4 regions of the Sphingomonas sp. UYAg733 genome follow, and region 1 is predicted to be linked to each of the others. Evidence: predicted binding sites of a transcription regulator. Region 1 holds the regulator's gene; each other region holds the start of a gene.
The links. The regulator LexA, encoded in region 1, represses DNA repair genes until DNA is damaged. The targets are predictions, from matches to a motif close to GTTCCNCNCTTGTTCT.
Positions count from the first base shown of each region.

Region 2: a site for LexA is predicted at 3,686-3,701, ahead of ACVWZA_RS10405 (Y-family DNA polymerase). Genes of this name have one in related genera too.
Region 3: a site for LexA is predicted at 5,300-5,315, ahead of recA (recombinase RecA). Genes of this name have one in related genera too.
Region 4: a site for LexA is predicted at 4,329-4,344, ahead of ACVWZA_RS21275 (putative DNA modification/repair radical SAM protein). Genes of this name have one in related genera too.

Region 1 is NZ_JBSRZE010000003.1:26,421-34,292, reverse strand. Features, by position in the region: gene gltX (glutamate--tRNA ligase) at 1-1,257, opposite strand, end outside; partial or broken gene ACVWZA_RS07540 (ComEC/Rec2 family competence protein) at 1,294-3,477, shown strand; gene lexA (transcriptional repressor LexA) at 3,455-4,120, opposite strand; gene ACVWZA_RS07530 (molybdopterin molybdotransferase MoeA) at 4,177-5,367, opposite strand; gene ACVWZA_RS07525 (hypothetical protein) at 5,538-7,487, shown strand; gene moaC (cyclic pyranopterin monophosphate synthase MoaC) at 7,546-7,872, opposite strand, start outside.
Region 2 is NZ_JBSRZE010000004.1:272,640-280,511, forward strand. Features, by position in the region: gene ACVWZA_RS10385 (RNA polymerase sigma factor) at 1-280, shown strand, start outside; gene ACVWZA_RS10390 (DNA-deoxyinosine glycosylase) at 300-800, shown strand; gene ACVWZA_RS10395 (FAD-dependent oxidoreductase) at 960-2,978, opposite strand; gene ACVWZA_RS10400 (acyl-CoA thioesterase) at 3,187-3,588, opposite strand; gene ACVWZA_RS10405 (Y-family DNA polymerase) at 3,784-5,007, shown strand; gene ACVWZA_RS10410 (hypothetical protein) at 5,124-5,507, shown strand; gene ACVWZA_RS10415 (transposase) at 6,195-6,365, shown strand; gene ACVWZA_RS10420 (ParA family protein) at 6,730-7,443, shown strand; gene aat (leucyl/phenylalanyl-tRNA--protein transferase) at 7,440-7,872, shown strand, end outside.
Region 3 is NZ_JBSRZE010000002.1:252,471-260,342, reverse strand. Features, by position in the region: gene ACVWZA_RS06280 (DUF2062 domain-containing protein) at 1-231, shown strand, start outside; gene ACVWZA_RS06275 (M13 family metallopeptidase) at 324-2,375, shown strand; gene ACVWZA_RS06270 (response regulator) at 2,418-4,832, shown strand; gene ACVWZA_RS06265 (response regulator) at 4,870-5,223, shown strand; gene recA (recombinase RecA) at 5,391-6,497, shown strand; gene ACVWZA_RS06255 (glutathione S-transferase family protein) at 6,713-7,345, shown strand; gene ACVWZA_RS06250 (dicarboxylate/amino acid:cation symporter) at 7,409-7,872, opposite strand, start outside.
Region 4 is NZ_JBSRZE010000026.1:3,551-11,422, reverse strand. Features, by position in the region: gene smc (chromosome segregation protein SMC) at 1-1,814, shown strand, start outside; gene ACVWZA_RS21295 (hypothetical protein) at 2,092-2,490, opposite strand; gene ACVWZA_RS21290 (sigma-70 family RNA polymerase sigma factor) at 2,517-3,416, opposite strand; gene ACVWZA_RS21285 (carboxymuconolactone decarboxylase family protein) at 3,403-3,867, opposite strand; gene ACVWZA_RS21280 (hypothetical protein) at 4,054-4,188, shown strand; gene ACVWZA_RS21275 (putative DNA modification/repair radical SAM protein) at 4,347-5,594, shown strand; gene ACVWZA_RS21270 (parallel beta-helix domain-containing protein) at 5,629-6,822, shown strand; gene ACVWZA_RS21265 (SO2930 family diheme c-type cytochrome) at 6,819-7,872, shown strand, end outside.

The DNA of each region.
Region 1 (7,872 bases):
ATCCCAGCCGTCGAGCGCGTCAAGCTTGCTATGTGCAAGTGCGAGAATTCTGCGCCCATCGGCGGTCAGCAGGTCGGCGGCCGCGGCGTCGATTTCAAGGGGACGGGTATTAAACAGGAAGGCGGTACCGCTGGTCAGCTCGATCAGATTGGCGGCGCGCGGCTTCAGCGCTGCCATGCTGCGCCGCAAAAGATCGCGCTGTCGTGCGTCGGGTTCGAAGTCGAGCCGGCCGGCCACCATATCGGCCAGCCGCGCATCATCGGCGAGCCGGATGTAATGACCATTTAGGTTCTCCAGCTTCTTCAAATCAAACCGCGATGGTGATTTTCCGACGCCAGCAAGGCTGAACCATTCGACCGCCTGTTCGCGGCTGATGATCTCGTCGTCACCATGGCCCCAGCCGAGCCGAAGCAGATAATTGTTCAGCGCCTCGGGCAGGATGCCGAGCTCGTCACGGTACGAATCGACCCCGACCGCGCCATGCCGCTTGGACAGCTTACCGCCGTCCGATCCGTGGATCATCGGCACATGGGCGTAGATTGGTTCGGGCCAGCCCATTCCGCGGATCACGCTCAACTGACGGAACGCGTTGTTGAGATGATCGTCGCCGCGAATGACATGCGTCACGCCCATGTCGTGATCATCGACCACCACCGCGAGCATGTAAGTCGGCGTGCCGTCGGAGCGGAGCAGGACGAAATCGTCGAGTTCGGCATTTTGCACGGTGACCGGGCCCTGGACCTGGTCGTCGATCGTCGTTGCACCATCCTTCGGGGCCTTGATCCGCACCACGAAGGGGGTGCCTTCGGGCGCTTCGCTCGCATCGCGATCACGCCAGCGGCCATCGTAACGCATCGGCAGCTTCGCGGCCCTTTGGCTTTCGCGCAGCGCGGTCAGCTCTTCGGCGGTGGCATAGCATTTATAGGCATGGCCCGAGGCGAGCAGTTGATACGCGACCTCGGCATGGCGCGGCGCGCGCTCGAACTGGAAAATAGCATCGCCGTTCCAATTCAGGTCAAGCCAGGTCATCGAATCGAGAATCGCATCGATCGCCGGCTGAGTCGAACGCGCGCGATCGGTATCTTCGATGCGCAGCAGGAATTTGCCGCCATTCGCCTTGGCAAACAACCAGTTGAACAATGCGGTGCGCGCCCCGCCGATATGCAGGAAACCGGTCGGCGACGGTGCAAAACGGGTAACGACCGGTTTTGTCGTCGAAATGCCCCCCGATATACCCGGGGTGGTGGCATCAGCAATTGCGCTCAAGCGCGCATCCTTTCAGACTTGGATCAGATGGCCAGTTCAGCCGCCCACGCCCCTAGCACGCGACCTTGGCCGCTTCAAATCGGTCAGGGATGGCGTGTGTCCGTCATTCGCGATGCGCTAGAACGCTGGCTCGAAGCTGAGCGCGACCAGCTGATATTATGGTTTCCGGTAGCGGTCGGTGCTGGCGTGACGGCGTGGCTGATACTGCCCGATCCTCTGGCATGGCGCGCCGCATTACTGGTGGCGAGCGCGGTGGCGTTTCTGGCGCTTGCGGTTGGATGCGGCGGCAGGGCGGGCAGGGCGGTCGGCGTCGGTGCGCTGGCCATGGCGCTCGGTCTCGCACTGGTGTGGTGGCGCGCGAGCGATGCCGCCGGGATCGTGCTTACGCGGCCAGCGATCGTCGCGTTCGAGGCACGGGTCGAGACGATCGAACCGCTGGCGGCGCGCGAACTGGTCCGGCTGCGGCTGGCGCCAATCCGGGTGATCGATCAGCCGACGGATCGAAAACCGACCAGGCTGCCGGAGCATGTGCGCGTAAACCTGGCCGAGGACGATGTACCCGCGGCGCTCACGCGCGGCGCGACGATCCGGTTGAAAGCGCGGTTGATGCCACCGCCCCAACCCGCGGTGCCGGGGGCCTATGATTATGCCCGCGTTGCCTGGTTCGACGGGATCGGCGGCACGGGACGTGGCTTCGCGCCGATTGCGGTGATCGCAGCGGGCGACGCGCCGGGCGCGGGCCTGCGCGATCGGCTCTCGCGCCATATCCAGAGCCACGTCGATGGCAGCGCGGGCGGGATCGCCAGCGCACTCGCGACCGGCGACCAGGGCGCGATCGCCGAGGAAGATGCGGAGGCGATGCGCCGTTCCGGCCTTGCGCATCTATTGTCGGTCAGCGGACTGCACATCACAGCGGTTGTGGCGGCGACAATGCTGGTGGTCCTCAGGCTGTTGGCGCTGAGCCCCTGGCTTGCCCTTCGTTTCCGCTTGCCGCTGATCGCCGCGGCAGCCGGTGCCGCGGCGGCGATTGGCTACACCCTGCTCACCGGATCGCAGGTGCCGACGATCCGCTCCTGCGTCGCGGCCCTACTCGTGCTCGCCGCGCTAGCGATGGGACGCGAGGCGATGACCTTGCGGCTGGTCGCGGCCGGTGCGGTGGTCGTGGTGTTGCTCTGGCCCGAAGCGCTTGCCGGGCCGAGCTTCCAGCTATCCTTCGCCGCGATCACCGCGATCGTCGCGCTGCACGAACATCCGCGCGTGAAATCCTGGTTCGCGCCGCGCGGCGAGCGCTGGATCGCCAGGGTCGGCAGGGGGCTCGGATCGCTGATCCTGACCGGGCTCGCGGTGGAATTTTCACTGATGCCGATCGCGTTGTTCCACTTTCACAAGGCCGGTTTTTACGGCGCACTGGCCAATATCGTCGCGATTCCCTGGACCACGTTCGTCGTGATGCCGTTGGAAGCGCTGGCGCTGTTGCTCGATACCGCCAGCCTCGGCGCACCCTTATGGTGGCTTACCGACCATTCGCTCAACCTGTTGTTATGGCTGGCGCGGACGACCGCCGGACTGCCCGGGTCGGTCGCGGCACTACCAGCCATGCCTGCGGGCTCCTATGCGTTGATGGTGCTGGGTGGATTATGGATTGCCTTGTGGCGCACGAGATGGCGGCGGCTCGGGCTGGTTCCGCTTGCGGCCGGAATCCTGTGGGCGTTGATGACGCCGGCACCCGATCTGCTGATCACCGGCGACGGGCGTCACGTCGCGATCCGTACGACAAATGGCGGGCTGGCTTTGCTGCGTGACCGGGTCGGTGATTATACGTCAGACATGCTCACCGAAAATAGCGGGGTCGACGGCGAACCGCTATTGCTGTCAGATCAGCCCGACGCGCGGTGCAATCGCGATCTGTGCCTGACCGAGCGGCGTATCGGCGGCCGGACCTGGCGCATCCTCGCCACGCGCAGCGCCTATCTGGTGCCGGCTGGCGAGCTGATCGCGGCGTGCAAAGGGGCGGACATCGTGATCAGCGATCGGCGCCTGCCTATGGCTTGTACACCGCGCTGGCTGAAGCTCGACCGGCCGACCCTGGCACAGACCGGCGGCGTCGCGATCACGCTTTCCAGCGGCAGTGTCGCCACCGTCTACCAGCCGGGTGACCGCCACCCGTGGCGGACGCCCGGCACTGAAATTAATCGTAACGGCGCAAAAGGCCGGCGAGCTTACCCTGAACGCGGACCTGCGCCGGGGAATAACGCTGCGCGTCATAAGCCCGGTTCGCCGGGTCGAGCCGGACCATCGCCCCTTCGCGGCGGAAATATTTGAGCGTCGCCTCGCTATCGTCGATCAAGGCGACGACGATTTCTCCGTCGCGCGCCGTATCGGCGCGGCGGATCAGCGCATAGTCGCCGTCGAGGATGCCAGCCTCGACCATCGAGTCGCCCGACACTTCGAGCGCATAATGTTCGCCGCCACCGAGCAATGCAGCGGGAACAGCGAGCATCGAACTGCCCTCGAACGCCTCGATCGGCACACCGGCGGCGATGCGGCCGTGCAATGGGATCTCGATCACGTCGTTGGCGGGTTCGGGCAGGACCCGGATATTGGCCGGTGAAGCAGGCGTCTTGCGCGCGACATCGCCGCGTTCCGGCACTTTCAACACTTCCAATGCGCGGGCGCGATTGGGCAGGCGGCGAATGAACTGGCGTTCCTCGAGCGCGCTGATCAGGCGGTGCACGCCCGATTTCGACTTGAGATCAAGTGCCTCCTTCATTTCCTCGAACGAAGGCGACACGCCGGTTTCGGCGAGACGATCACTGATGAAGCAGATCAGCTCATGCTGTTTGCGCGTTAACATCCGAATTCCTCCGTCGGAACAGACTGGGAACGTTTTCGCAATGTTCCTCGTGCTTGTCAAGCGATGCGCAGAGTATCGACGATTTCGCCCGTCGCGGCGGCGGGCGCATGGGGCGCGCGGAGGATCAGGCAGTCGGCGCGCGAGAGTGTGCGGAGCATCGACGAGTCCTGGATCGTCGAGGCGAAAACCCGGCCATCACGGGTTTCCGCGCGCAGATAATCGTGACGATGGTCATTGGCGGCGAGCGCTTCGCCGAGCATCGCCGGCGTCGTGCGCGGCAGCGGATCGGCCGCGCCGGCCATTGCGGCGATCAATGGGCGCAGGAACAGCGTTGCGGTGACGAAGGCGGAAACCGGGTTGCCGGGGAGGCCGAGCACGATCGCTTCGCGGAGCCGCCCCGCCATCATCGGCTTGCCCGGGCGCAGCGCGACACGCCAGAAATCGATAATGCCCCCCGCGGCCTCGAGTGCGGGGCGAACGAGATCATGATCGCCGACCGACGCGCCGCCGGTGGTGACGAGGATATCCGCATCGACGCGCGCCAGGGCCGCGGTCATCACGTCGAGACGGTCGGGCAGGATGCCGAAATCGACCACCTCGACCGGCAAGTCGTCGAGCATCGCGGCGAGCATCACGCCATTGGATTCGGGAAGGCCCGCGCTACCGATCGCCGCACCGGGCGCGGTCAATTCGTCGCCGGTCGCAACGATCGCAACGCGGATCGATCGGCTTACGTGAAGTGCGCCATGCCCACCGGTCGCGGCAACCGCGATGCGCGCCGGTGTGAGGCGTTCGCCACGCGCCACGAGGATGTCGCCAGTTGCGAAGTCGAGCCCTTTGCCGCGTGTATTGCCGCCGAGCCGGCGCGGACCTTCGCCGGCCAGTGTCACGATATTCCCGTCGTGCGCGACTTCCTCCTGGATCATCACCGTATCCGCGCCCTCGGGCATCGCCGCACCGGTGAAGATGCGAGCGGTTTCTTTCGCGCCGACAGCCCCGGCGAACGGCCGGCCGGCGGCACTTTCGCCGATCAGGGTGAAAGGGCCGGGCAGGTCGGCGTAGCGAATCGCATAACCGTCCATCGCCGAAAGATCGGCGGCGGGCTGAGTCCGCAAAGCGACGATGTCGGCCGCCGCCCAGCGATTGGCGGCGGCGCGCAGCGTTACGGTTTCACTCGAAACGCGGGGCGCGAGCGCGAAAAGCCGCGACTGGGCCTCGGCGAGAGGAAGAAGAGCGGGTGGGTTCACAGGCGGTGATGTACCCGGCAGGCCGCGCCCGCGTCCACCATGCTAAACAAGAGCAAGGCGAACAAATGCAAGCCCGGCAGCACCGACCCTCGATGAACGACCGTGCCACGCCGGGTTCAGGAACATTGCGCCATGTTCCACGCTTTGGGGCGCACCAGGAGTTGGATGCCATGACCAAGCGAATACACCCGAGCCTTCGCCGGGCCAGTGCCGCGATCGCCATTGCGGCGTCGCTGATGCTTGCCGGATGCAATCCCGAGGCCGCGACCGACAGGGACAAGGCTGCCTATCAATTGCCCGAACTGCCGGCGACGCTGCCGCTCGCGGCCGGCGCGGCAACGGCTATCCGGCCCGCTGCGGCGGTGGCGGCACTTCCTGCGGCACGTCCGATAAGGGCGGTGCAGCTGGCCGACCCGGGCCAATCCTATGCCTATGCCGACGATGCCTGGGGCTTTGCCGACGCGCTCGGCGACGCGCCGCCCGATTACGGCTTCGACTATGACGAGGTCGAGCCTTGGGCTTGGCAGGGCTATGACGATTCGATCGCTTTTGCCGAGCCGATCGATGACGGATACCGCTATTATTATTACCGCCCGGGCGCCGATTCGCCCTATTTCGTGCGCGATGGCGATGAAGGCTATGGCTATGACGATGGTCAGCTTGCTGTCGTCTATGCCGCCGGCGGCGGGATCCTTCCTTATAGCTCTTATGGGCCACGCCAGGATTATGCCGCGCGCTATTACGAGCGCGGCCGCAATCTCTATCAATCGTCGCGCCAGCGTCGTCCGGTGGTTGCCGCCAATTGGGCCGCGCGCCGCGATGCAATTGTGGTCGCGCGGACGCGCTGGTCGGCGGAGCGCTCGCGCGAGACCGATTGGCAGCGTTACCATGCCGGCGTAGAGCAGCGGCAACGGCGCCACTGGGGTCAGGAACAGGTGCGCCGTCGCGCCGATATCGTGCGCTACGACACCTGGCACGATCAGCGCTTTCGCACCCCGCCGCCTCCACGCGCCATTCCTGCCGCCTGGACGCAGGCGCCCTGGGCGCGTGACTCCAATCGCTACGCCCCGGCCGCGCGCGGCTTTGCCGGTGACCGCGCCGAGCGCCAACGCGCAGTCGCGATCGAGCGCCGTCGCGTCGCCACCTTGGCGGCACGACCGGTCGACACACACGACGATGTGCGCCGCGCTGCGATCGAACGGCAACGCGCGCTGGGCCAGCAGCAGGACGATCTACGGTTCGCGGGCCGCAACGGTGCCGACCGACAGCGCCTTCAGGCGCAACGGCAGGCCGACGCGGCGCGTCGCCAGGGTGACCGCGCCCGGCAGGTCGCGGCAGGCGATGCCGCGCAGCGCGATCGACAGGCGCGCGCGCTGGCGATGCAACAGCGCCGTGCCGGGCTCGATCGGGATCGGTCGGTTCAGGTGACGCAACAGGCAAGGCGCGCCCAGGCGCAGGATGACCAGCAAGCCCGCGCCGTACAGGCACGTCAACGCCAGCAAGCGCAATCCCAGGCACGCGCCGCGCAACTCGAACAGCGTCGACAGGGCCGGGTGGCGGCGCAGCGGACGCAGGTAGAACAACGTCGTCAGGGTCAGGCGCGCGCCGTCGAAGCGCAGCAGCGTCGACAGGCGCTGGCACAAATCCAGGCTCAGCGGCGACAACAGGGGCAGGTGCGCGCTGCACAGGCGCAGCAACGTCAGGCGCAGGTCCAGCAGCGCGCCGTGCAAGCCCAGCAACGTCAGGCTGCTCAAGGTCAGGCTCGCGCCGCACAGGTCCAGCAGCGCCAGCAAGCTCAGGATCGCTCGGCACAAGCGCAGCAGCGTCAGGCAGCCCAGGGCCAGGCCCGCGCGGCACAGGCTCAACAACGCCAACAGGCTCAGGCTCGCGCGATGCAGGCTCAGCAGCGTCAGGCGGCGCAAGGTCAGGCCCGCGCGGCGCAAGCTCAACAGCGCCAACAGGCTCAAGAGCAGGCTCGTTCCGCTCAGGAGCAACGGCAGCAGGTACAAGCTCAGGCACGCGCAGCGCAGATGCAGGCGCGCGCCGCGACGCGGCCGGCGGCCGCGGCACGCCCGGCAGAACCGCCGCGGGCCGATCGCCACGGCGGCCGGGACCGCTGATCCAGTATGATAGGCGCGGCGGGCTCGGCCGATCGGCAGGGCCGACCGCGCAGGTCGTTCAGGCCGACCAGTCTCCGGATTTGCCGCCGGTCTTCGACAACAAGCGCACACTGCCGATGATCATTGCCTTATCGATCGCCTTGGCCATGTCGTAGATCGTCAACAGGGTGACGGAGACGGCGGTGAGCGCCTCCATTTCGACCCCGGTCTTGCCGTCGGTGGTGGCGGTCGCGGTGGCCTCGACGCTGCTTTCGTCGATCTTCAAGTCGATCGCGACGCGTGACAATGGCAGGGGATGGCAGAGTGGGATCAGGTCGCTGGTGCGCTTGGCCGCCATGATACCGGCGACCCGCGCAACCGCGAGCACATCGCCCTTGGCCGCCGC
Region 2 (7,872 bases), on a different contig from region 1:
CGATCCATCGCCGGTGGTCGCACTCAACCGCGCCGTTGCGCTCGGCATGCGCGACGGTCCCGAGGTCGGCCTGGCCGCAGTCGAGACGATCCTCGCGCAGGGCGCGCTGGACACCTATCACCTCGCCCATGCCGCACGCGCCGACATGCAGCGCAGGCTCGGCCGCACCGCGGCGGCACGGACTTCCTACTGGACTGCGCTCCACCTCACCCGCCAGCCCGCCGAGCGCCGATTCCTACAGTCGCGCCTGGACCAGATCGACGCTGGACGCGCCGTCTGACCGACCTAAATCTGGACAGATGACCACCAAGCGCAGCTTCCCGCCCATCACCGATCCAGCCACCCGCCTGCTCATACTCGGCAGCCTGCCCGGTGATCGGTCACTCGCAGAGGCGCGTTATTATGCGCATCCGCAGAACCAGTTCTGGTGGCTGATGTCGGCGGTGATCGCTCGCGATCTCGTCCCGTTAAACTATGACGGGCGCCTCGCCACGCTGCGCGATGCGCATATCGGCCTGTGGGATGTCGTAGCCAGCGCGCGGCGCGAAGGCAGCAGCGACGCGGCGATCCAGGACCATGTCGCCAACGACCTGACCGCGCTGATCCGCACCCTGCCCGAGCTCCGCGCAATCGGCTTCAACGGCGCCACCGCCTATCGCCACGGCGTGGCGCAGATCGGCGACACCGCGCCGTACATCGCTCGGATCGCCCTGCCCTCGAGCAGCCCGCTGCACACCGTCGGGCTGGCCGCGAAACTTCCCGCATGGCAGGCATTGCAGGCTTATTTGATCGCCCAGTAAGCCCCACCACCCTTCTCCCCTCCCTTTATGGAGGGGCCGGGGGAGGGTGCGATCGCGAAGCGCATCGCTCGACGCGAAGCGTCGAACGGGGCATCGAGCCCCACCCGCCGCTAAGCCCTCCCTCCCACAAAGGAATATCGGGTCGATGCCAACCGCCGATCACACCCCGGCAAACGGATCCCGGCTCGTTGCATAGTGCGCCATCGCCATCGTCGTCAGCTGCGCATTGACGCGAATACAGCTGGTGAACGTGCTCGCGTCGGTAACCAGCACATTGCTCACCCCATGCAACCGGCATTCGAGATCGACCACCCCCTTTTCGGGATCAGCGTTACGAGCATTGCCGCCATGCGGGTGCGAACTCGACAGCACGACATCGTCCGCCGCCTGAATCGCCTCATCGAAGAAAGCCTCGACATCATCGTCAGGCCGCAACGTCTGTCCCCGCGCCAGCCCGGGATAGACCTCGATCGCGCCGGCCGCGAAATGCACCCGCACCAGCGTGGACAGTGCCCGCCGCAGCAGCGGCAATTCGACATCCTCGCGAAACTTGAGGTGCAGCTTGCCCCCCTTCATGCTGCCCTGCCGGTCGACCGGAAATAGGACGCCGGCCGAGGCCAGCCGGCCATATTGGCGCATCCGCCCGGCATGGGTGTCGAACCAGCCCGGCATCAGCGTCGACATGCTCATCGGCGGCTGGAAATGCGATTCGAGCAGGAAGTCGCCGCGATCGACATAAGTCGCCATCTGGTCCTCGTCCCAGGATCGCATGTCCCCGGCTATGCCCGTGCCTTCGGGTATCAGCGCGACCACCGGACAGGCGATGTTGAGCGAAATACCGGTACCGCTATTCCCCACATCACTCGCCGCGAGAAGCCGGCTCGACGCCATCGCCCCCGCCGCGACCACCACGCCGGTGGTGGCGCGCACGAACCGCGTGCCGCCGTCGGCCAATTTGATTTCGACCCCGTCGGCGACGCGCTTGTCGCCTGTCAGGCCGGGCCGCCAACGGATCCGGCCGACCGTCGTGTCCGCCAGGATAGTCGCTCCGGCGCGCCGCGCATCGAGCAGATAGGACTGCGCCATCCCCTGTTTGCGGCCATAGGGGCAGCCGGTGTTGCAATAACCACAATAGGCGCACGCAGCCCCAATGCTGCGCGGGCCATAATTCTTGCTGAACCAGGTCGCGACCGCCCCCGCATCGATCGGATCGTCGCTCGATGCGGCGTGTGCCGCCCAGCCGCGCAGCAAATGCGTGCCGTTGTTGCGCCCGCTTTGCGGATCGACCGGCTCGATCCCCAGCCGCGTCTCGACCGCCTCATAGGCTTTGACGAAGCGCGCTTCGTCTACCGGTCCGCCCAGCGCGGCCCAACTCGCGAACACGTCGCGCGCCGCCGGATGGGTCAGGCCGTCCTGCTTCACCCGCAGGCAGATGCCGTTGTTGATCGCGGTCGACCCGCCGACACAGCGTCCCTGGAACAGCACCACGTCATTGTCGCGGCTGGTCTGCACGCCGCCATCGACGAACAACCGCGCGGTCATCTTGCGCTCCTCATGGGTCATCGCACTCGACGGGAAATGCGCGCCCGCCTCGATGATCAACACGTCATGGCCCTGCGCGGCGAGGTTCGCCGCCGCCACCGCCCCGCCCGCGCCCGACCCAATCACGATCACGCCCGCGGAGTCGGGCACCTGATCCATGCCGAGAATATCGCCATCGCCCAGCTCGCGGCCAAGAAACGGCACGATCGGCACCTCGCCCGGCGCGCGCACGCGATGCCCGGGCAGCGTGAAACCGATTGACGCCAGCACCACATTGTCGCGATTATCGTCTTCGCTGACGCCGTCCCAATGACCGTAATAACCGGCATAGATAATGCCCCTGGTCCGCGCGAGATCCTGCATCAGATTGTTACGCGACATATGCAGCCGTTTCTCCACCCGTCGCGCGCGCCACGCCGGTCCGAACAGCAGGAAGAACGGCCCACCCATCACCAGGCAGATCAGATAGAGCGACAACCCGATCTGCTTCGGCTTGCCGCCCACAACCATGCCGAACTGATGCTGGATATTGGCGACGACCTGCGGTGAGGATATCTTCATATCGACACCGTGGAACAGCGCCTCGGTCATCGCCTTCAGGATCGCCGCCTGAACGAAATTGAACGGTTTATGCATAGGGCGCCCCCGCCTGTCTGGCGGACAAGGCTCATCCCCCGCCACGACCCTAGCGCCGATGACGAAACGCGGCCAGCGCTACACGCACCGGATTGGAGCAATTGCTATCCGATCAAGCTGCGGCCGCCGGCCACGATCGTCTCGGGCGTGCCAATTGCTCTATGGGAAATTCACGCTGCCTGTCGTGCTCGCCACATGACCGCAAGGCTCAATCCTTGTGGAAAAACAGCTCCGAGATGCTTTCGGCGATTCGCGCCGGACGCAAAGTCTTGGCGTCGAGGCAGCACCAGCTCGACTGAACCTCGGCAAGCACTTCCTCGCCGCGCTTGATGATCGTCTGGTAGAAGGCGCGCGCGCCCTGCACCTTTTCGAGCAGCACGGTGGCGATCACTTCGTCATTCAGAAAGGTCGGCTTGCGATATGTGATTTCGTGCTTCAGCGCGACCCACAGATGCCCTGATACCGCCTCGGCCGGCGCGAAACGCTGCCAGTGGTTGACCACCGCGTCCTGTACCCATTTCAGGTAGGATGCGTTGTTCACATGACCCATAAAGTCGATGTCCGCCGGATCGATGCCGACGCTGTACTGGTGGGGAATCGCGGTGCTCACCTTTCTTATATAGGGCCGAAAGCGTGTCGTTGCGATTAATTTCGCCGCGCGTTCAGCGAATTATCCGACGCTACGGCATCCTGTTGCGTGCCCATATGTTCTGCTATTGTTCCGATTATGCCCAACGACTCGCTCATCCTGCCCCCGCGGCCGCTGCGTTGGCTGTTCCTCGATCTGAATAGCTAATTCGCCAGCGTGGAACAGCAGCTCGATCCGGCATTGCGCGGCAAGCCGGTGCTGGTCGCGCCGGTCGATAGCGATACCACCGTTGCGATCGCCGCCAGCGTCGAGGCGAAGCGCTATGGCATCACCACCGGCACGCCGGTCTGGGAAGCCAAACGATTGTGTCGCGACCTGATCATCACGCCCGCCCGACATGAGAAATATGTCGAGTTCCACGATGCGATCGTCGCGGAAGTCTGGAAGCATGTGCCCGTGACAAAGGTCTGTTCGATCGACGAAGTCGCTTGCCGCCTGCTCGACAATGAGAATAGCCGCGTCGACGCGATCGCACTTGCCCACCGCATCAAGGCGGGGATCCACGCCAATATCGGCGAGTGCATGACCAGTTCGGTCGGCATAGCGCCCAACCGCCTGCTCGCCAAGCTCGCCTCGGACATGCAGAAACCCGATGGGTTGGTCATCCTCGACGCCGAGACCCTACCCGAACGGCTCTACGATCTTGCTTTACGCGACATTTGCGGGATTGGCGCGAAGATGGAGAAACGGCTCGCACAGGACGGAGTCAACGACATCCGCCAGTTGTGCGAACGCCGCCCGCGCGATGCCGGCAACGCCTGGGGCGGCACCAATGGCGACCGGCTCTGGTATCTGCTGCACGGCGTCGACTTGCCCGAAAAAGCCACGCAGAGCCGCTCGATCGGCCACAGCCATGTCCTGTCGCCGAGCAAACGCGGTGCCGAGGCGGTACGGCTCACCGCGCGCCGCCTCGCACTCAAGGCGACGAGCCGCTTGCGCCGGAAATCCTATCGCAGCCGACTGCTGATCCTCCATGCGCGGTTCGAGGACGACAAATCGACCTGGCGCGCGAGCCGTAAACTCTCCTCGACTCAGGACAGCTTCGCCGTCCTCGCCGCGCTCGAGACGTTGTTTCCCCTGCTCTATGCGGCCGGCAAGGTGCGCCCCGGCGATTTTCAGATCCGCATGATCGGCGTGACCCTGGCCGAGATCGAGCCGGTTATCGGCGAGCAACAATCCTTGTTCGGCCTGCTTGACCCCAATGATCCGCTCGCCCGCGAGACTCGCACCTTGTCGCTCAGCCGCGCGATGGACCGCATCAATGAGAAATTCGGCCGCAACGCGGTCAGCCTCGGCCCGCAATCGGGCGGTCGCATCGACCGCGTCGGCACCAAGATCGCGTTTGGCCGCATCCCCGATCTCGACGAATTCCATGAATAACCAGTTGTTTGTTCAGCAAACATAAATGTCCATTTGCTGCAGCGCAAAAGGCTCGCTTCGGCCGGAAATCTGCGCTCTTGACGAACTCTTTCGCGTGCGCGAAGCGTCCCCTCGACATGATCAACCGCACCATCCCGCTCGTCGCCGTCGCGCTGCTCGCGCTGTCGGCTTGTAACAACAGCAAGTCACCGGAAGTGGTGACCAGCGTTTCATCCGATCCTCAAGCGGAAGCGATCGCCAACCGCGCGCCGGTCGAACTGCCGCCGGCGATGAAGGCGGAGGTCACTTTCCGCTGCAAGGACAACAGCCTGGCCTATGTCACCTTCTTCCAGGGCGACAAGCAGGCGATGCTGAAGTTGGAAAAGGCCGGTCCGACGATCGTGCTCAAGGCCGACGAAGCCGGTAAGCCACTGGTCGCCGAGGGTTACTCGCTGACCGGAAACCCGAAGAACATCACGCTAACCCAGCCGGGCAAGGGCACGCTCACCTGCCGCGCCTGAACGGTTACGCGTAAACGAAACAAGCGGCCGGTGGAGCGATCCACCGGCCTTTTTTGTGATGATTGGAAAACGCGATCATCGATGTCCGCTCAGAGCGACTTTGCAACGGCCCCGTCTTTTCCATCGGAAAGATGGTTATGCGGACATTTCTAATTGCAAAGGCCGTTCGGCGTGCCACCTTCTGCCAATGAAGATCGATCCACGTCTTTCTATGGTTTGGGCAGCGGCGCTCGCCAGCCCAAGTATTGCCGCATCTGTCGAACAAGGGCGATATAATTGCACCCTGTCTGGACAGGGTGCCTGCTCCGATGAGCCGGACTCGTTGTGCCTCGGCAATCGGGTCTCAGCAAAAGACAAGTCGGTTAGACTGATACTCGACTTTAAAAGGGCGACGGCGTCGCTAAACGGGATACCGGGCCGTATTGTTGATGAAACGAATGGCACCCCGCTAATTGTCTGGCATTTAGTTGCTTTGGGTTCCCCAAGCATCGATGTTCGGCACGTAGGTCGGCGCACGTTCATCACTTTGAATTTGTCGGGCGCCACGGCCTCATTTGACTGTCGACCTGAGCGCTTGCCATAGCGCGCCGATCACCGGGAGCCCTGCTCCTATTTTGGGCACAAAATTGGAGTGCACCCCTTGAGTGAGACAGGGTAATTGAGTGACACGGTATCCGAGGAGGTAGCGTGTCAGAACGAACGAACCGAGTGTTCACAACAGAGTTCAAGGAGGGGGCCGTTTTGCGGCTGGAAGCTGGCGAGCAGTTTTCAGCGCTGGCGATCGAGCTGGGTGTGCGGCGCAAGCTGCTATACGATTGGCGCAAGGCTTATCGGCGGCTGGGCGTGGCGGCACGGTAATTCGGGGACACAATACTAATTAGCGCAGCCTTGCGCGCGCCATAACTTTTACCATAATCCTGTTATATATCATAGGTTTACTGCAATCATCCGACCCCGGAGATATGCAACATAGGGTGTCCCATATCTCGCCCGACCGTCCACCAAACTCGCCGCGCTGACCTAGAGATCAGAGATCGATTCACCTCACGCTCGGACCCTGCCATATCTGCTTTCGTAGCGGACCGCCCTGGTTCTGCAGGAGGCTCCTGAAGCCAAGGGAATCGAGTCATGATACAGCGGAAATTCAGGTGAGGCCCATCCATCGCCTTGCCTCCGTCACAACCCTCCGGCACGATGCGCGGGCAACAGCGGAAGGACGCGCGTGGCGACGATCGCGATCTACAGCCTGAAGGGCGGTGTCGGTAAGACCACGCTGGCGGTCAATCTTGCCTGGTGCTCGGCGATCCAGTCGTCGCGTCGTACCCTGCTCTGGGATCTCGACCCGCAGGCCGCGAGCAGCTTCCTTCTGTCCGACGGCAAGACGAAGGAGCAGGCCCAATCGGTCTTCTCCAAGGATGTCGAGCCGGAGAAGCTGGTGCGCAAGACCACGATCGAGCGGCTCGACCTGATCGGCGCGGACGCCTCGTTGCGCGGGCTCGACCTGCTGTTCCACGAACTCGACAAGAAGAAACGGCTGCAAAAACTGCTCACAGGCTTGCGCAAATCCTATGACCGCATCCTGCTCGATTGCCCGCCCGGGCTGACCGAGACGAGCGACCAGGTGATGCGCGCCGCCGACCTGATCGTCATTCCGGTCATTCCATCGCCGCTGTCTGAGCGCGCCTATGCCGAGGTGGTGAAGCATCTCGGCGGCAAGGCCAACCTCCTCCCGGTCCATTCGATGGTCGATCGCCGCCGCAAGCTCCATGCCGAGGCGCTCGCCCGCCACCCCGACTGGCCGGTGGTGCCGATGGCAAGCGTGGTCGAATCGATGGCGGTAAGGCGCGCACCGGTCGGCAGCTTCGCCGCCAGATCGGCCGGCGGGCAGGCCTTTACAGAATTGTGGCAGGCGATCGAGAAGCGGCTCGCGGCATGAAGGGGACGCCCGACGCGGCGTTCGACCTTGTTCCGCTCGACCCCAATCTGGTGCTCGGCGCTTATGCGGTCGGCGTCTTCCCGATGGCCGATGCGCGGGACGCGGACAGCGTCTATTGGGTCGAACCGAAGGAGCGCGCGATCCTCCCGCTCGATGGTTTCCGCCTCTCGCACTCGCTGAAGAAGACGATCGTCGCCGACCGTTACCGCGTCACCGCCGATACCGCCTTTGCGCGGATCATCGCACTATGCGCCGAATCCGCACAGGACCGTCCCGACACCTGGATCAACACGCAGATCGAAGACGTCTTCCTCAAGCTCCACACGATAGGCTTCGCGCATTCGATCGAGGTGTGGGACGGCGATGATCTGGTCGGCGGACTCTATGGTCTCGCGCTCGGCAAGGCGTTCTTCGGCGAGAGCATGGTCA
Region 3 (7,872 bases), on a different contig from region 1:
CTGGATGCGCATGTTCCCGGCAGCCCGGTCGCCAACACAGTCGATGCAAATGCCGGCTGGCTGAGCTGGATCGCGTCGGAAGCGGCGCCGGCCACGGCCATGGGACTGCTCATCATCACTGTCGTCTTCGCGGTGGTCGGTTATTTCGCCAGTGCGCTTGGCTGGCGCCTGTGGATCGCGCGTAAATGGCGTAATCGCCACCGGTCTCGGGTTGTCGATCCGGCAAATTGAGCCGCCAAATTGACCCCAATTTGACCTCAATTTGACGGGGCGTATTGTTTGACTAGAACACGGCATCCTTTCCTGAATTTCGGATGCCCCAAATGTCCAGATCGCCGTTCCTTACCTTGCTGTTGTCGGCCACCGCCTTTGTCGGCTGCGCCGCTGCCAGCGCCCCGCAAAATGCTCCGGTCGTCGGTGCCGCCGCAGATTCGAAGCCGTCGATCGGCAGCTTCGGCTTCGACGAGACTGGCATGAACCGCAAGGTGGCGCCGGGCGACGATTTCTACGGATTCGCCAACGGCGCCTGGGTCGAAAAGACGCCGATCCCGGCGGACAAGGCTAATTTTGGCGCGTTCGATCTGCTGCAGGATCTATCGCGCGAACGTACCCGCGGCATCCTGGAGGCGGAAAAGGCGAAGTCCGGGTCGAAGATCGGCGCGGCCTATACCGCCTATCTCGATCAGGCGGCGATCGAGGCCAAGGGGCTGGCGCCGATCAAGCCATGGCTGAACAAGATCAAGGCGCTGAAGTCGCCGGCCGGTTATGCCGCACTGGTCGCGCAGGCCGATCGCAACGGGGTCGGCGTGCCGTTCAACGCCGGCGTTTCGCCGGATCAGAAAGACCCGGAGGCCTACGCCCTGCAGATGCGTCAGGGTGGCCTCGGCCTGCCCGATCGTGATTTCTATCTCGACGCGAACGATGCCAAGCTCGCCGCCGCCAAGACGGCGTATCAAGCGCATATCGCCAGGATGTTCACCCTGGCCGGCGAGCCTGATGCGGATGCACGAGCCAAGGCGATCGTTGATTTCGAAACCGAGATCGCCCGGGTCAGCTGGACCCGCGCCGAAAGCCGTGACGCCGACAAGACCTATAACAAGATGGCGGTTGCCGATCTGGCCAAGTCCGCGCCCGGTTTCGATTTCGTGACCTATTTCAAGGGTATCGGCATTCCGGCCAATAATGTCATCGTGGCCCAGCCGAGCGCGATCACCGGTATCGCCAAATTGATCGGCGCGGCCCCGGTCGGCGTGCTCAGGGACCAATTGCTGATCCGCTCGCTCGAGGGGTTCGCGTCGGTCCTGCCAACCGCGTTCGACAAGGAGAATTTCGCGATGTTCAGCACCGTGCTATCGGGTACGCCCGAACAGCAGACACGCTGGAAACGCGGCGTCGACTATACCAGCGGCGTTCTCACTGACGACGTCAGCAAGCTTTATGTCGCGAAATATTTCCCGCCCGAGACCAAGGCGGCGGCGGATGCGCTGGTCAAGAACATCATCACCGCGATGAACGCGCGGATCGACAAGCTCGATTGGATGGCGCCCGAAACCAAGGTCAAGGCGCACGCCAAGCTCGCCGCGTTCACCCCTCGCATCGGCTATCCCGACAAGTGGCGCGACTATTCGGCGCTGCGCATCGCCGCCGGCGACGCGTTCGGCAACACGCTGCGCGCCAATCAATGGGCGCATCAGTATAATGTCGAGAAGCTGGGCAAGCCGATCTATCGCTGGGAATGGGGCCTCGCACCGATGACGGTCAATGCACAGGCCAATTCGACTTTGGTCGCGATCACCTTCCCCGCGGCGATCCTGCAGCCGCCCTTTTTCGATCCCGATGCCGACCCTGCGATCAACTATGGCGGCATCGGTGCGGTGATCGGCCATGAAATGAGCCATCATTTCGACGATCAGGGCGCCAAATATGATTTGAAGGGTCGGCTCACCGACTGGTGGACGCCCGCCGATGTGGCGAGCTTCAAGAAGCTGACCGGCAATCTTGTCGCGCAATATGACGCTTATGAACCGCTGCCCGGCCGCAAGGTCAACGGCACGCTGACGCTTGGTGAGAACACCGCCGATCTGGCCGGTCTGAGCGCATCGTTCGATGCCTATCACGCGTCGCTCGGCGGCAAACCAGCACCGGTGATCGACGGCTTCACCGGCGATCAGCGTTTCTATCTCGGCTGGGCGCAGGTGTGGCGGCGCAGCTACCGGGAGGCGGACATGATCCAGCGTCTCAAGACCGACCCCCACGCGCCGTCACAGCAGCGCGCCTGGATCGTGCGCAATCTCGATCCCTGGTACGGCGCGTTCGAGCCGAAAGCGGGCGAGAAACTCTATCTGGCACCGGAACAGCGCGTTCGGATCTGGTAACCGCTTGACGACACACCGAGCGCGGCCAAAGAGGGGCGGGCAATGGCCATCCTCCCCGCCCTTCCAACCACTTCGCTCAGTCCAGCGCGTAGCGCCGCTCTGATCGCCGGTGGTTGCGGCGTCGCCGCGGCGCTGATTATCCTGGGGCTGATCGGCAACTTGCCGATCGCCGGCGCCTTCCTGGCCACCGCCTTGGTCATCGTCGGTTGCCTTGTCGCGGCACGACGCCTGTTCCCGCAAAGCCGCACGGGAGAGGTCGAGGCCGACTGGACCGTCGCGCGCACGCTTGCGGCAAGCAGCGCCGATGCCGTTGCGATCACCGACCGCGCGGGGCGACTGGTGTGTGCCAACGACCGCTACGAAACGCTGTTTGCCGGTTTTCCGACGCCGCCTGGCCTGCCGATCGACGATGCCGGCGTCGACCGCCTGAGCACCGCCGGCCGCGCCGCATGGCGCGACGGCACGGCCAGGGTCGACCGCCTTTTATCGCGCGGCACCCCACTCGCGGCGGAAGTCGAGCGCGCCGGCCGCGACGAGGATCTGCTGGTGTGGCGCTTCCGTGGTGCCGAGGGGCTCGACCTCGCCACTTCGGTCGAGGGGATGATCGGCGGCACCACCGGCGACCGGCTCGCTGCTGCGGGTATCATGACCGCACTGATCGGCCCTGACGGGCGCATCCGGTCGGCCAACCGCGTGTTCCGCGCGCGCGCGATGGGGCATGAGGAAGGAGCGATCGCCGGGCGCGATTTCGCTCGCTTCCTGATCACCGACAGCCATGGCCAAGTACGCTTCGAACGCGAAGGCCTGACCGGGGTGCCCCTGCGCGTGCTGCAGATACCCTTTCTCGAAGGCGAAGACGCGCCGATGCTCGTCGCGTTGCTCGATGAGGAGGTCGGCGGCGACACGCCGGCGATCGGTGGTAGCGCCTCGGCGCATGTGCGTAGCCTGGTCAGCCTGATGCCGTTCGGCATGGCGCTGGTCGATCGCGATGGCCGCTTCATCCAGATGAACGACGCGTTCGCGCGTGCCGCGCAGGTCGACGCCGCGACGCCGCCACTTTACCCCGGCGACTTGCTGGTGCGCGAAGATAAGGGGGTGGTCGCCGACGCGATCCGGCGGTTCGCCAATGGCGCGACGCATTCGACCGATCTTGCGGTGCGGCTGAAGGATCATCCCGACGAACCGGTCGCGCTGTCGATCGCCGGCGCGCGCGGGCTGGGCGATGCCGCCGTACTCCTCAGCCTGAAAGATAATGGTGAGGAAACCCGGCTCAAGCGCGAGGTCGCGCAGGCGACCAAGATGCAGGCGGTGGGCCAGCTTGCCGGCGGCGTTGCGCATGATTTCAACAACATCCTGACCGCGATCATCGGGCATTGCGACCTGATGCTGATGCGCCATACGCCTGGCGACAGCGATTATGACGACATCCAGCAGATCAGGGCGAATTCGAACCGCGCCGCCAGCCTGACCCGCCAGTTGCTCGCTTTCTCGCGTCAGCAGACACTACGACCGCAGGTGCTGCAACTGCCCGACGTTATTTCCGAAGTGTCGAACCTGCTCAAGCGTCTGCTGGGCGAGACGGTCGCACTGACCGTAAAGCATGGCCGCAATCTGGGGCCGGTGCGCGCCGATCCCGGTCAGCTCGAACAGGTCGTGGTCAACCTCGCGGTCAACGCGCGCGACGCGATGCTCGCGCGCGATCCGCGCGGCGGGGGTACATTGTCGATCCTGACCAAATCGGTTTCCATCGCCGATGTGCGCAAGATGGGTTCCGACATCCTGCCGATCGCCGATTATATCGCGCTGGAGATTGCCGATACGGGCAGTGGTATCCCGGCCGATATCCTGCCCAAGATCTTTGAACCCTTCTTCACCACCAAGGAAGTGGGCAAGGGGACTGGGCTCGGTCTCTCGACCGTCTATGGCATCGTCAAGCAATCGGGCGGTTATATCTTCGCCGACAACAACAAGGGTGGGCCCGGCGCGGTCTTCACCATCTATCTGCCGGTCCACACCGCAAGCGGGGTCGTCGAAGCCCCCCCCCCCGCGGCGGCACGGGCCATGCCGAAAGACAAGCCGCTCGATCTATGGGGTACCGGCACGATCCTGCTGGTCGAGGATGAGGACATGGTCCGCGCGGTCGCAGAGCGCGCGCTGACCCGTCAAGGTTATACCGTGCTGACCGCAGAACATGGTGAGGCCGCGCTGGAAGTGCTTGCCCGCAGCGAGAAGCCGGACCTGCTCATTTCCGACGTGATGATGCCGCTGATGGACGGTCCGACCATGGTGCGCCACGCCCGGGAGCGTTATCCCGACCTGCCGATCCTGTTCATGTCGGGTTATGCCGAGGAGACGCTGCGCAAGTCGATCGACCTCGACAATGTCCAGTTCCTCGCCAAGCCCTTTTCGGTGCAACAGCTTGCCGAAGCCGCTCGTAGCGTTCTGGCGGCGAAATGACTTGGCGCGGCGATCGGCCTGCGGCTAAAGCCGCGGCATGAGCTCACCGCAGCATATCCTCATTGTCGAGGACGAGCCCCTTATCGCCATGATGCTCGAGGATTTCCTCGACGTGCTGGGCAAGCAATTGGCCGGCAGCGTGGACAATGTCGCCGATGCGCTGGCGTTGATCGAGGCGGGCGGGATCGACGCGGCGATTCTCGATGTGAATCTGCGCAGTGGGGAAAAGAGTTTTCCGGTCGCCGATGCGCTGACGCGGATCGGTGTTCCGTTCGTTTTCGCAAGTGGCGGAACCGGCGACGCGATCGTCGAGGAGCATCGTGAGCGTCCCAGATTGGCCAAGCCATTCACCATGGATGGAGTCGCCAAGGCACTGGAAGCACTGAACTAATCTTCCTGTGCGTCGTGCGCCGCGAATACTGCGTCTTGATCGGGGGTACTTCCATAACCGGTCCAACAATTTTTATGTTCCGCTCTTGTTCTATAAGAACAAACGCGATACAAGACCTCATCACGCATTGAATGCGTGGCGGTATAGGTCTAGCGGCGGAGGCTCCAATGGCGGCGAACTTGAAGGTCATCGACAGCAAAATGGCAGTTTCCCCAGATAAGAATGCCGATAAGGCGTCGACCGAGCGCCAAAAGGCGCTCGACGCGGCGCTCGCGCAGATCGATCGCGCGTTCGGCAAGGGTTCGGCAATGCGGCTCGGCTCGAAGGAGACGATGCAAGTCGAGGTGATCTCGACCGGCTCGCTCGGGCTCGATATCGCGCTCGGCGTCGGCGGTCTGCCGCGTGGCCGGGTGATCGAGATTTACGGCCCGGAAAGCTCGGGCAAGACCACGCTCGCGCTGCACGTCATCGCCGAAGCGCAGAAGGGCGGTGGTACCGCGGCGTTTGTCGATGCCGAACACGCGCTTGATCCGGTCTATGCCAAGAAACTGGGCGTCAACATCGACGAACTGATCGTATCGCAGCCTGACACCGGTGAACAGGCGCTCGAGATCGTCGATACGCTGGTCCGCTCCAATGCGATCGACGTGCTGGTGATCGATTCGGTTGCCGCTCTGGTACCGCGCGCCGAGATCGAGGGCGAAATGGGCGACAGCCATGTCGGCCTTCAGGCTCGCCTGATGTCGCAATCGTTGCGCAAGTTGACCGGATCGATCAGCCGTTCGCGCTGCATGGTGATCTTCATCAACCAGCTGCGCATGAAGATCGGCGTGATGTACGGCAACCCGGAGACGACGACTGGCGGCAACGCACTGAAATTCTACGCCAGCGTCCGGCTCGATATCCGCCGCATCGGGCAGATCAAGGATCGCGACGAGATCATCGGCAACACCACGCGAGTGAAGGTCGTCAAGAACAAGGTCGCACCGCCGTTCAAGCAGGTCGAATTCGACATCATGTACGGCCAGGGCGTGTCCAAGATCGGCGAAATTCTCGATCTCGGCGTCAAGGCCGGACTGGTCGAGAAATCGGGTGCCTGGTTCTCTTATGACAGCGTCCGCATCGGTCAGGGTCGCGAGAATTCGAAGACCTTCCTCAAGGAAAATCCGGAAATGTGCGACCGCCTCGAAAAGGCGATCCGCACGCGCACCGACAAGGTCGCCGAGGAAATGATGGCCGGCCCCGAACCAGAGGATGACGGCGAGGAGATGTGATTTCTTCCTCTCCCGACGGGGAGGGGGATGGTGTCACGGTCACGCCAGTTTCAAGTCGGCGTCCCGCGCGTCGCAAACACATGGGAAGGCCCGCCTGTTATGGCGGGCCTTTCGCGTTTATGGCATTTTCGGATGATGGCTTCACCCGAAGACCTGATCCGCTCGACATCGCCTGCCAAGCCGCTAGCGTGCCGGCAAAGCAGGAGAGGACTGCCATGACCATCATTGTCCATCATCTCGAAAACTCGCGCTCCCAACGCGTGCTGTGGATGCTTGAGGAACTCGGCCTGCCCTATGAGATCAAGCGTTACGAGCGGAACAAGACGACCATGCTCGCGCCGCCCGAGCTCAAGCGCGTCCACCCGCTCGGCAAGTCGCCGGTCATTGAGGATACAGAGGCTGGCGTGACCATCGCCGAAACCGGCGCGATCGTCGAATACCTGGTCGAAAAGGCCGATGGAAAACTCGGCCCGCCGGCGCATCGCGATTCGGTGCTGCGCTACCGCCATTTCCTGCATTATGCCGAGGGCTCGATGATGCCGCCGCTCCTGCTCAAGCTGGTGCTCGCCCGTATCCCGCTATTCGGCAAAAAGGCTATGAAACGCATCCAGCCGATGATCGACGTCCATCTCGACTATGTCGAAGCCGAACTCGCCAGCCGTTCCTGGTTCGCCGGTGATGAGATGACTGCGGCGGACATCATGATGAGCTTCCCGCTCGAAGCCGCGCGCAGCCGCGCCGGGCTCGACGCCTCACGTCCGGCCACGATCGCCTGGCTCGACAAGGTCCACACCCGCCCGGCCTATCAGGTCGCACTCGAAAAGGGCGGCCCATACGCCTATGCCTGATCGCCGAAGCGGGGCTGCGGCGATCGGCATCTAGGGCGCGCAGCCGTCCGGCCCGAATAGGCGCTAACCGATCAGGCCCTTGGACGGCGCATGGGGTGGTTCGATCTCGGCCGGCTCGCGCGGCTCGAGATCGCCCTCCCATTTCGCCACGACGCTGGCCGCGACGGCATTGCCGATCACATTGGTCGCCGACCGCCCCATATCGAGAAAGTGATCGACCGCGAGGATCAGCAACAGGCCGGCCTCCGGAATCTTGAACATCGGCAAGGTTGCGGCGATCACCACCAGGCTGGCACGCGGCACGCCGGCAATGCCTTTCGACGTGACCATCAGTACCAGCAACATGGTGATCTGCTGCCCCAGGCTGAGGTCTATGCCGTACGCCTGGGCGATGAACAGCGACGCGAAGGTCATGTAGATCATCGAGCCGTCAAGGTTGAACGAATACCCCAGCGGCAATACGAAACTGGCGATCTTGGGCGGGACGCCGAACCGGTCGAGTGCCTCCAGCGTGCGGGGATAAGCGG
Region 4 (7,872 bases), on a different contig from region 1:
CAGAGCGCTTCTGGGCCGGTGCCGCGACGCTGCCCGGCGATCCGTCGCCACCCGCAGGCACGGTCGCGCTCGCCAAACATGTCGCGGCGCCGGCTGAGCTGGCCCGGCGCCTGGCGCAGATCGTCGTGGCGGACAATGACGAGGGTCAGCCGCTCGCGGTCGGCCAGCGGCTGGTGACGATGGGCGGCGTGCTGCGCCGCTGGGACGGTTATGTCGCCAAATCGGGCGGCGCGGCGGCGGCGGAACGGCTCGAACGGATGAACCGGCTGCGTACGATCGAATCGGCGCGGCCCGCCGCGGTGCGCGCGGTCGATTCGGCCGATGGCGAACTGGCCCGGATCGACGAAGCGATCACCGAGGCGCGGCGTGCGGCGGCCGATGCGCGGCGCGTGCTCGAAGGCGCCGAGACCAGCGCGCGCGATGCCGGTCGCGCCGAGGACAAGGCGTCGGTCGCGCTGGAACGGATCGAGACTCAGCGCGCCGACCTCGAATCGCGGCGTCAGCGCATCGCCGCCGAACTGGCGGAGGCGCAAGCCGAACTGGACCGCGCGATGCGCGACAAGGCGACCCTACCCGATGGCAGCGCGACCCGCGACCGCGTCGCCGTGCTGTCGGGCGAAGCGGAAACCCGGCGTACGGCGGTGGCGACCGCTCGCGCCGAACGCGCCGGATTGGAACGCGCCATCGCACAGGATCGCGATCGGCTGGCGAGCGGCACCGGCGAGGCCAAGGGCTGGCGCGCGCGCGCTGGCGAGGCGGCGCGGCGCATCGGCGACATGGACAAGCGCGAGAGCGAACTGACGGCCGAGGCCGAAACGCTCGCCGACCGGCCAGACGCGCTCGACAAGGACATCGCCGCACTCGACGCGACGCATGGCACGGCGCGCGCCGAGGCCGATACCGCGCAGGGGATCGAGCGCGAGGCCGAGGGGATTCTGCGTGAGACCGATGCCATGGCGCGCCTCGCCGGCGAGACGCTGGCCGAGGCACGCGAAGCGCGCGCCGGGGCGGCGGCGCGCGCGGAGAATCAGGAATTGCGCCGGGTCGAGATGGGGCGGCTGTCGGGCGAGCGTTTCGAATGCCCCGCCCCGGTGCTGCCCGAGCGGGTCGGTTTTCAGGCCGATACGGTGCGCAGCCCGACCGAGGAATCGAGCGCGCATGAGCGACTGTCGCTGGAACGCGAGCGAATTGGCCCGGTCAATCTCGTCGCCGAAAGCGAGCTGGCCGAACTGGAAGCCGCGAGCATCGGCAACAGCGCCGAGCGCGACGAGCTCGGCCAGGCGGTCAACCGGCTGCGCGGGTCGATCGGCACGCTCAATCGCGAAGGGCGGCAACGGCTGCTCGCCGCATTCGAGGCGGTCAACGGGCATTTCCGCCGCCTGTTCACCACGCTGTTCAACGGCGGCAGCGCGCATCTCGAGTTGATCGATTCGGACGATCCGCTCGAAGCGGGCCTCGAGATCATGGCGCAACCGCCGGGCAAGAAACTCCAGTCGCTGACCTTGCTGTCGGGCGGCGAGCAAGCGCTTACTGCGGTCGCGCTGATCTTCGGTCTGTTCCTGACCAATCCGGCGCCGATCTGCGTGCTTGATGAGGTCGATGCGCCGCTCGACGACGCCAATATCGAGCGGTTCTGCGACCTGCTCGATGCGATGACGCGCGAGACCGCGACGCGTTACCTGATCGTCACGCACAACGCCGTGACGATGAGCCGGATGCACCGGTTGTTCGGCGTGACGATGATCGAGCAGGGCGTGAGCCGGCTAGTCTCGGTCGATCTTGGTGGCGCGGAGAACCTGCTCGCGGCGGAGTAGAGTGCGCGTTGAACGCGGGCCCGCGCGATGTCCCATATCTCCTCGATCGCAGATCCTGCCCAATGCCTCAAGCTTATGTTAAGTATATGATATAGATACATTATATAAAGAACTGCCGAAGTGACAGCCTGAGATACGAGACGCTCCCGGTGTCCCATATCTCCCAGCGCTCGTCGGCTCGCCCGGGTTGATTCAACCATGGCATGGAATCTGGTCTAGCATCTCCTGCCGGAGCCATACCGGCCCGCTCTTTCTTATTGTCGGAACAGGGCCCGCGTCAGCGCCGCCGGCTATCGACATAACTCCACGCCGTCAGCCCGATGCCGATCAGCGCCGGTAGCATCACCGCCGGAAAGTCGCGCGGGAATGCGGACGGCGAGCAGATCCCCACCGCGATTTCCCACAAATGGAACAGCGCATGGCCCGAATACCATATCGTCGCCATCGCCCAGAGCAGTACACGCAGTTTGGGGCGGAAGGCGCCCACCATATAGGCACCGCCGGTCATCACGAAGACCATGCCGATATCGCGGATGAAATGCTGGTTGAACGCGCCGGTCGAGGTCACCCCCGGCACCGCGAAATACCAGTCGAGCGGGACGGCGAGCATGAACACGCCATTCGCTGCCATGGCCAGTCCAAGGAGCGTCGCAATGACGATGCAGGTGGTTCTCATGGCTCGGATTGTCCTTTGATGATGGGTCAATGGGGCAATCCGGACTGCCCCTCGGCCGCCAACGCCAGTGCGACATGCTTCAGCTTGTCGGGATTGCGCATGATATAGATCCCGGCGATCCGGCCATTCTCGATCGCCAGCGCGGTGGTCTGCAATATCTCGCCGCGCTCGCTGCTGACATAACCGGGCAGGCCGTCGATCCACACCGGGCGGAGCATCACCATCCCGTTTTCGCCGAACTTGCGATACAGGCCGGCGAACAGGCGCAGCATGCGATCGATGCCGATGATCGGATTGCGGAAGGCGAGAACGCGGCCGCCGCCATCGGCATGCAGCACGACATTGTCCGCGAGCAGCGCCTGCAGCGCCTTGGTGTCGCCGCTGCGCGACGCGGTGAAGAACGCCTCGGCGATGCGATCCGCCTCGTGCTGTTCGACCGGGAAGCGCGGACGCGCGTCATGGACATGCTTGCGCGCCCGCACCGCGAGCTGGCGCACCGCACCCGCGTCGCGATCGAGCGTCGTCGCGACTTCGTTCAACGTGACCCCGAACACGTCGTGGAGCAGAAACGCCGCCCGCTCCAGCGGCGACAGGCGTTCGAGCGCCAACATCAATGTTAGGGTCAGGTCATCGGCTGGCTCGTCGTCCTCGACCGGGTCGAACAGCGGCTCGGGCAGCCATTCGCCGACATAGGTTTCGCGTCGCACGCGTGCCGATTTCATCACATCGAGGCACAATCGCGTGACGATGCGCGAGAGAAAGGCGGCCGGATGATCGACCGCGCCATCGACCCGGCGCCAGCGCAGCCACGCGTCCTGCACCACATCCTCGGCTTCGCTGACCGAGCCGAGCATACGATAGGCTAGGCGCAGCAGCCGCGGCCGCTGCGCCTCGAACAATTCGGTCGCGTCCTCACGAGGCGGCACGTGTCTCGTCCATCGGATGGATCGCGCGAAGGCCGATCTGCAGCCGGTTCCACAGATTGATCGCACCGATCGCCAGAGTCAGCTGCACTCGCTCCTCCTCGCTGAACTGGTCGCACAACAGGTCATAATCCGCATCCGGCGCTCCGGTCTCCGCGACCTTTGTCAGCGCCTCCGTCCAGCCCAGTGCCGCCCGTTCGCGATCATTATACAAGGGCGATTCGCGCCACGCATTGAGCATATAAAGCCGCATCTCGCTCTCACCATGCGCGCGCGCGTCGGTCGCGTGCATGTGCAGGCAATAGGCGCAACCATTGATCTGCGACGCGCGCATCTTGACCAGCTCCTTCAGGCCGTGCTCCAGCCCGTTCGCCGCCAGGCTCGCCTCCAGCGCGATCATCGCTTTCATGCCCTCGGGCACTGCCTTGAACGGATTGTTGATCCTTGGCGTCATCGTCACTCTCCGGGGTGCACCATGCACCGTCGTAAACAAGACGAGGTGGAGGATGGCGATTGTGACATGGCAACGATAAAATTCGCTTTGCCGGTAATGTCGGCGAATTCAGCGCCGCTGGCCGCCGGCGCGGAACAGTTGTGACAACGGGTGGTTCTAGCACCGTAACAATAAGGAGTTTCGATCATGCCAGAAGTCCGCAGCGACGAACACGTCGTCGTCGAACGCAGCAGCATCAATGTCGCGAACATCATCCTAGCCATTGCCGTCCTGCTGGTCGCCCTCGGCGCGCTCAAATATTTCGGCGTCTCCCCTATCTAACGCCCGGGTTCGGCGACGACCCAGCCAAAGTCGTCGCCGACCGGATTTGACTCCGCCCGTCTACCTTGATCGCCGTCGCCTTTCGCCGCGCGAGCGACAATTATATTTGAACACAATCAATGTGTTGCGTTTTGCGCAAAAGAACATATGTTGAACATATGGCGCAACTCGACGTTCAGAAAAAACTCGGAATCCTCGCCGACGCGGCCAAATACGACGCGTCCTGTGCCTCGTCCGGCACGGTCAAGCGCAGCTCACGCGACGGCAAGGGGCTTGGTTCGACCGATGGTGGAATGGGCATCTGCCATGCCTATGCGCCCGATGGCCGCTGCATCTCGTTGCTCAAGATCCTGCTGACCAACAGCTGCATCTTCGACTGCCATTATTGCATTAACCGCAAAAGCAGCAATGTGCGCCGCGCGCGCTTCACCGCGCAGGAAGTGGTGCAACTCACCCTCGCCTTTTACCGGCGCAATTATATCGAGGGGCTGTTTCTTTCCTCCGGAATCATCCGCTCCTCCAATTATACGATGGAGCAGATCGTCGAGGTCGCGCGGAGCTTGCGCGAAGATCACCATTTTCGCGGTTATATTCATCTCAAGACGATCCCCGACGCCGACTCCGAGCTGGTGCACCAGGCCGGGCTCCATGCCGATCGCGTTTCGATCAATGTCGAATTGCCGACCGCGAGCGGTCTCAAACGGCTCGCGCCGGAAAAATCCGAGATGCGCATCGAGAGTGCGATGACCGAAATGAAGTCGGCGATCATCGATACCGCCGATGCGAGCCGAAAATACCGCTCCGCGCCAAAATTCGCGCCGGCCGGGCAATCGACGCAGATGATCGTCGGCGCTGACGCGGCGACCGATGGCGACATCGTGCGCAAGGCGTCCACATTGTACGATCGCTTCGGGCTCAGGCGGGTCTATTATTCGGCCTTCTCGCCGATCCCCGATGCCAGCGCGATCCTGCCGCTGCAGCGACCGCCATTGATGCGCGAACATCGTTTGTATCAGTCGGATTGGCTGATGCGTTTTTACGGCTATGCGCCGGACGAGGTCGTCGCGGCGACCGATGCGGAGACCGGCATGCTGCCCCTCGACATCGACCCGAAGCTTGCCTGGGCGCTCAAATTCCGCGGCTCGTTCCCGGTCGACGTCAACCGCGCGCCGCGTGAAATGCTGCTGCGCGTGCCGGGACTCGGGGTGAAGGCGGTCAATTCGATCCTTACCGCACGGCGCTGGCGGCGGCTTCGGCTCGAGGATATCGGCCGGCTGACCGTATCGATCACCAGGATGCGCCCGTTCCTGATCGCCGAAGACTGGAGCCCCGGCGCGCTGACCGATCAGGCCGGCCTGAAAGCGGTGATTGCACCCAAGGCAAAACAGATGGAGTTGTTCGGCTGATCGCGCCATGATGCCGGAAAATAAGGAGAGGCATATGAAGCACATCCTGCCGTTCGCCGCACTTGCGATCATCGCGGCCCCGGCCATGGCCAGGACCGTCACCGTCGCGCCGGGGGCCGATGCGCAGTCGCGGCTGCAGGGCGCGCTGATCGAGGCGGCGCCGGGCGACGTGATCGAGATCGGCGCGGGACGCTTCGACCTGACCGACGGCCTGTCGCTCGATGTCGACAAGGTGACGGTGCGCGGCGCCGGCCCGGACAAGACGATCCTCAGCTTCAAGGGGCAATTGGGCGCGGGCGAGGGCTTGCTCGTCACCTCCGACGATGTCGTGCTGCGCGACTTCGCGGTGGAGGATTCGAAGGGCGACGGGATCAAATCCAAGGGCGCCGACCGCATCGTCTACAAGAATGTCCGCGTCGAATGGACCGGGGGGCCGAAGGAAACCAACGGCGCTTACGGCGTCTATCCGGTCGAAAGCACGGATGTGCTGATCGACGGCGCGATCGTGAAAGGCGCGTCCGATGCCGGCATCTATGTCGGCCAGTCGAAACAGATCATCGTGCGCAACTCGCGCGCCGAGGGCAATGTCGCCGGGATCGAGATCGAGAACAGCCGCAACGCCGATGTCTATGGCAACACCGCGACGCACAATACCGGCGGGATCCTGGTGTTCGACCTGCCCAATCTGCCGGTGATGGGCGGACGCGATATTCGCGTCTTCAAGAACATGGTGGTCGACAACGACACGCCCAATTTCGCACCCAAGGGCAATATCGTCGCCAGCGTGCGCACCGGCACCGGCGTGCTGGTGATGGCCAATGAGAATGTCCATGTGTTCGACAACGACCTGTCGGGCAACGCGACCTCCAACGTGATGATCGTCAGCTATCGCAATGCCTTTACCGACCCGCGCTATAATCCGCTGCCGCGCAAGATCGCGGTCGGCGGCAATCGTCATGGCAAGGCCGGCTTCGCACCGCAACTGCCGGGTGGCGATCAGCTGGCGGCGGCGTTCGGCGGAGCGATCCCCCCGATCCTGTGGGACGGCACCGGCGACACGGCGAGCCTGGCGGTGACCGACAAGGTGACGGTGCTCGGCATGGGTCTCGCGCTCGCGGCACCGATGGAGACGGCCAAGCCGGCGCCGATCGACCTGTCCAAGGGCGTGGCGGGCGCGCAACCCGCCAAGGTCGTACTGCCCGAAGCGATGGAGGCGGCCGCGCGGTGAGGCTCGCCCAGCGCATCGCTGCGACCGTGTCCGCCTGTGCCGCGCTGGTCATCCTGGGCGCGGCGGTAGCGGGCGCGCGCGGCGTGAACGATGCTGCGATCATCGGCGACGGTTATCCGGCGACTTTGTCGGAATTCGATCTCTTCACCGATACAGCGACCCGCACGCCCGCCGCCCGCGTGACCCCCTATACGCTCAACACGCCGCTCTTCTCCGACTATGCCGAGAAGCAGCGATATCTCTATGTCCCGGGCGGCAAGGCCGCGGCCTACGATCCGGACAAGGTCATCGACCTGCCGGTCGGGTCCGCGCTTGTGAAGACGTTCGGATACCAACAGGCGGGCAAGTTCAAGGCGCTGGAGACCCGGCTATTGTTGCATCGCGCGGGCGGCTGGGTCGCGATCCCCTATGTGTGGAACGCCGATGGCACCGACGCGGTACTCAAGCGCGCCGGCACGCGCATTCCGGTGACCTTCACCGATCCGTCGGGACTAAGCCGCACGATCAGCTATTCGGTGCCCAACCAGAACCAGTGCAAGGATTGCCACGCATCGTCGGGCGCGATCACCCCAATCGGACCGAAGATCCGCAACCTCAACGACGGCAAACAGCTTCAGGCTTTGCTCAAGGCCGGCATGATCGACCGGCTGCCCGCCGATGCGCCACGCCTGGCGCGCTGGGACGATGACGCCGCACCGCTCGCCGATCGCGCCGCCGCCTATCTCGAGACCAATTGCGCGCATTGCCACAACCCCAATGGCGCGGCGTCAAATTCGGGACTCTATCTCGACTGGAAACAGGCCGACGCCAATGCGCGGGGCATCCTCAAACGCCCGGTCGCGGCGGGGCGCGGTAGCGGCAGCCGCGATTTCGATGTGGATCCGGGGCATCCCGAACGCTCGATCCTGATTTTCCGCATGGAGAGCACCGACCCCGGCATCGCCATGCCAGAACTGGGCCGCGCGACCGTCCATGCCGAGGCGATCGCGTTGCTCACGCGCTGGATCACCGATATGCCGGCGGACGGCGCGCCGGTCGATACTGGGGTGA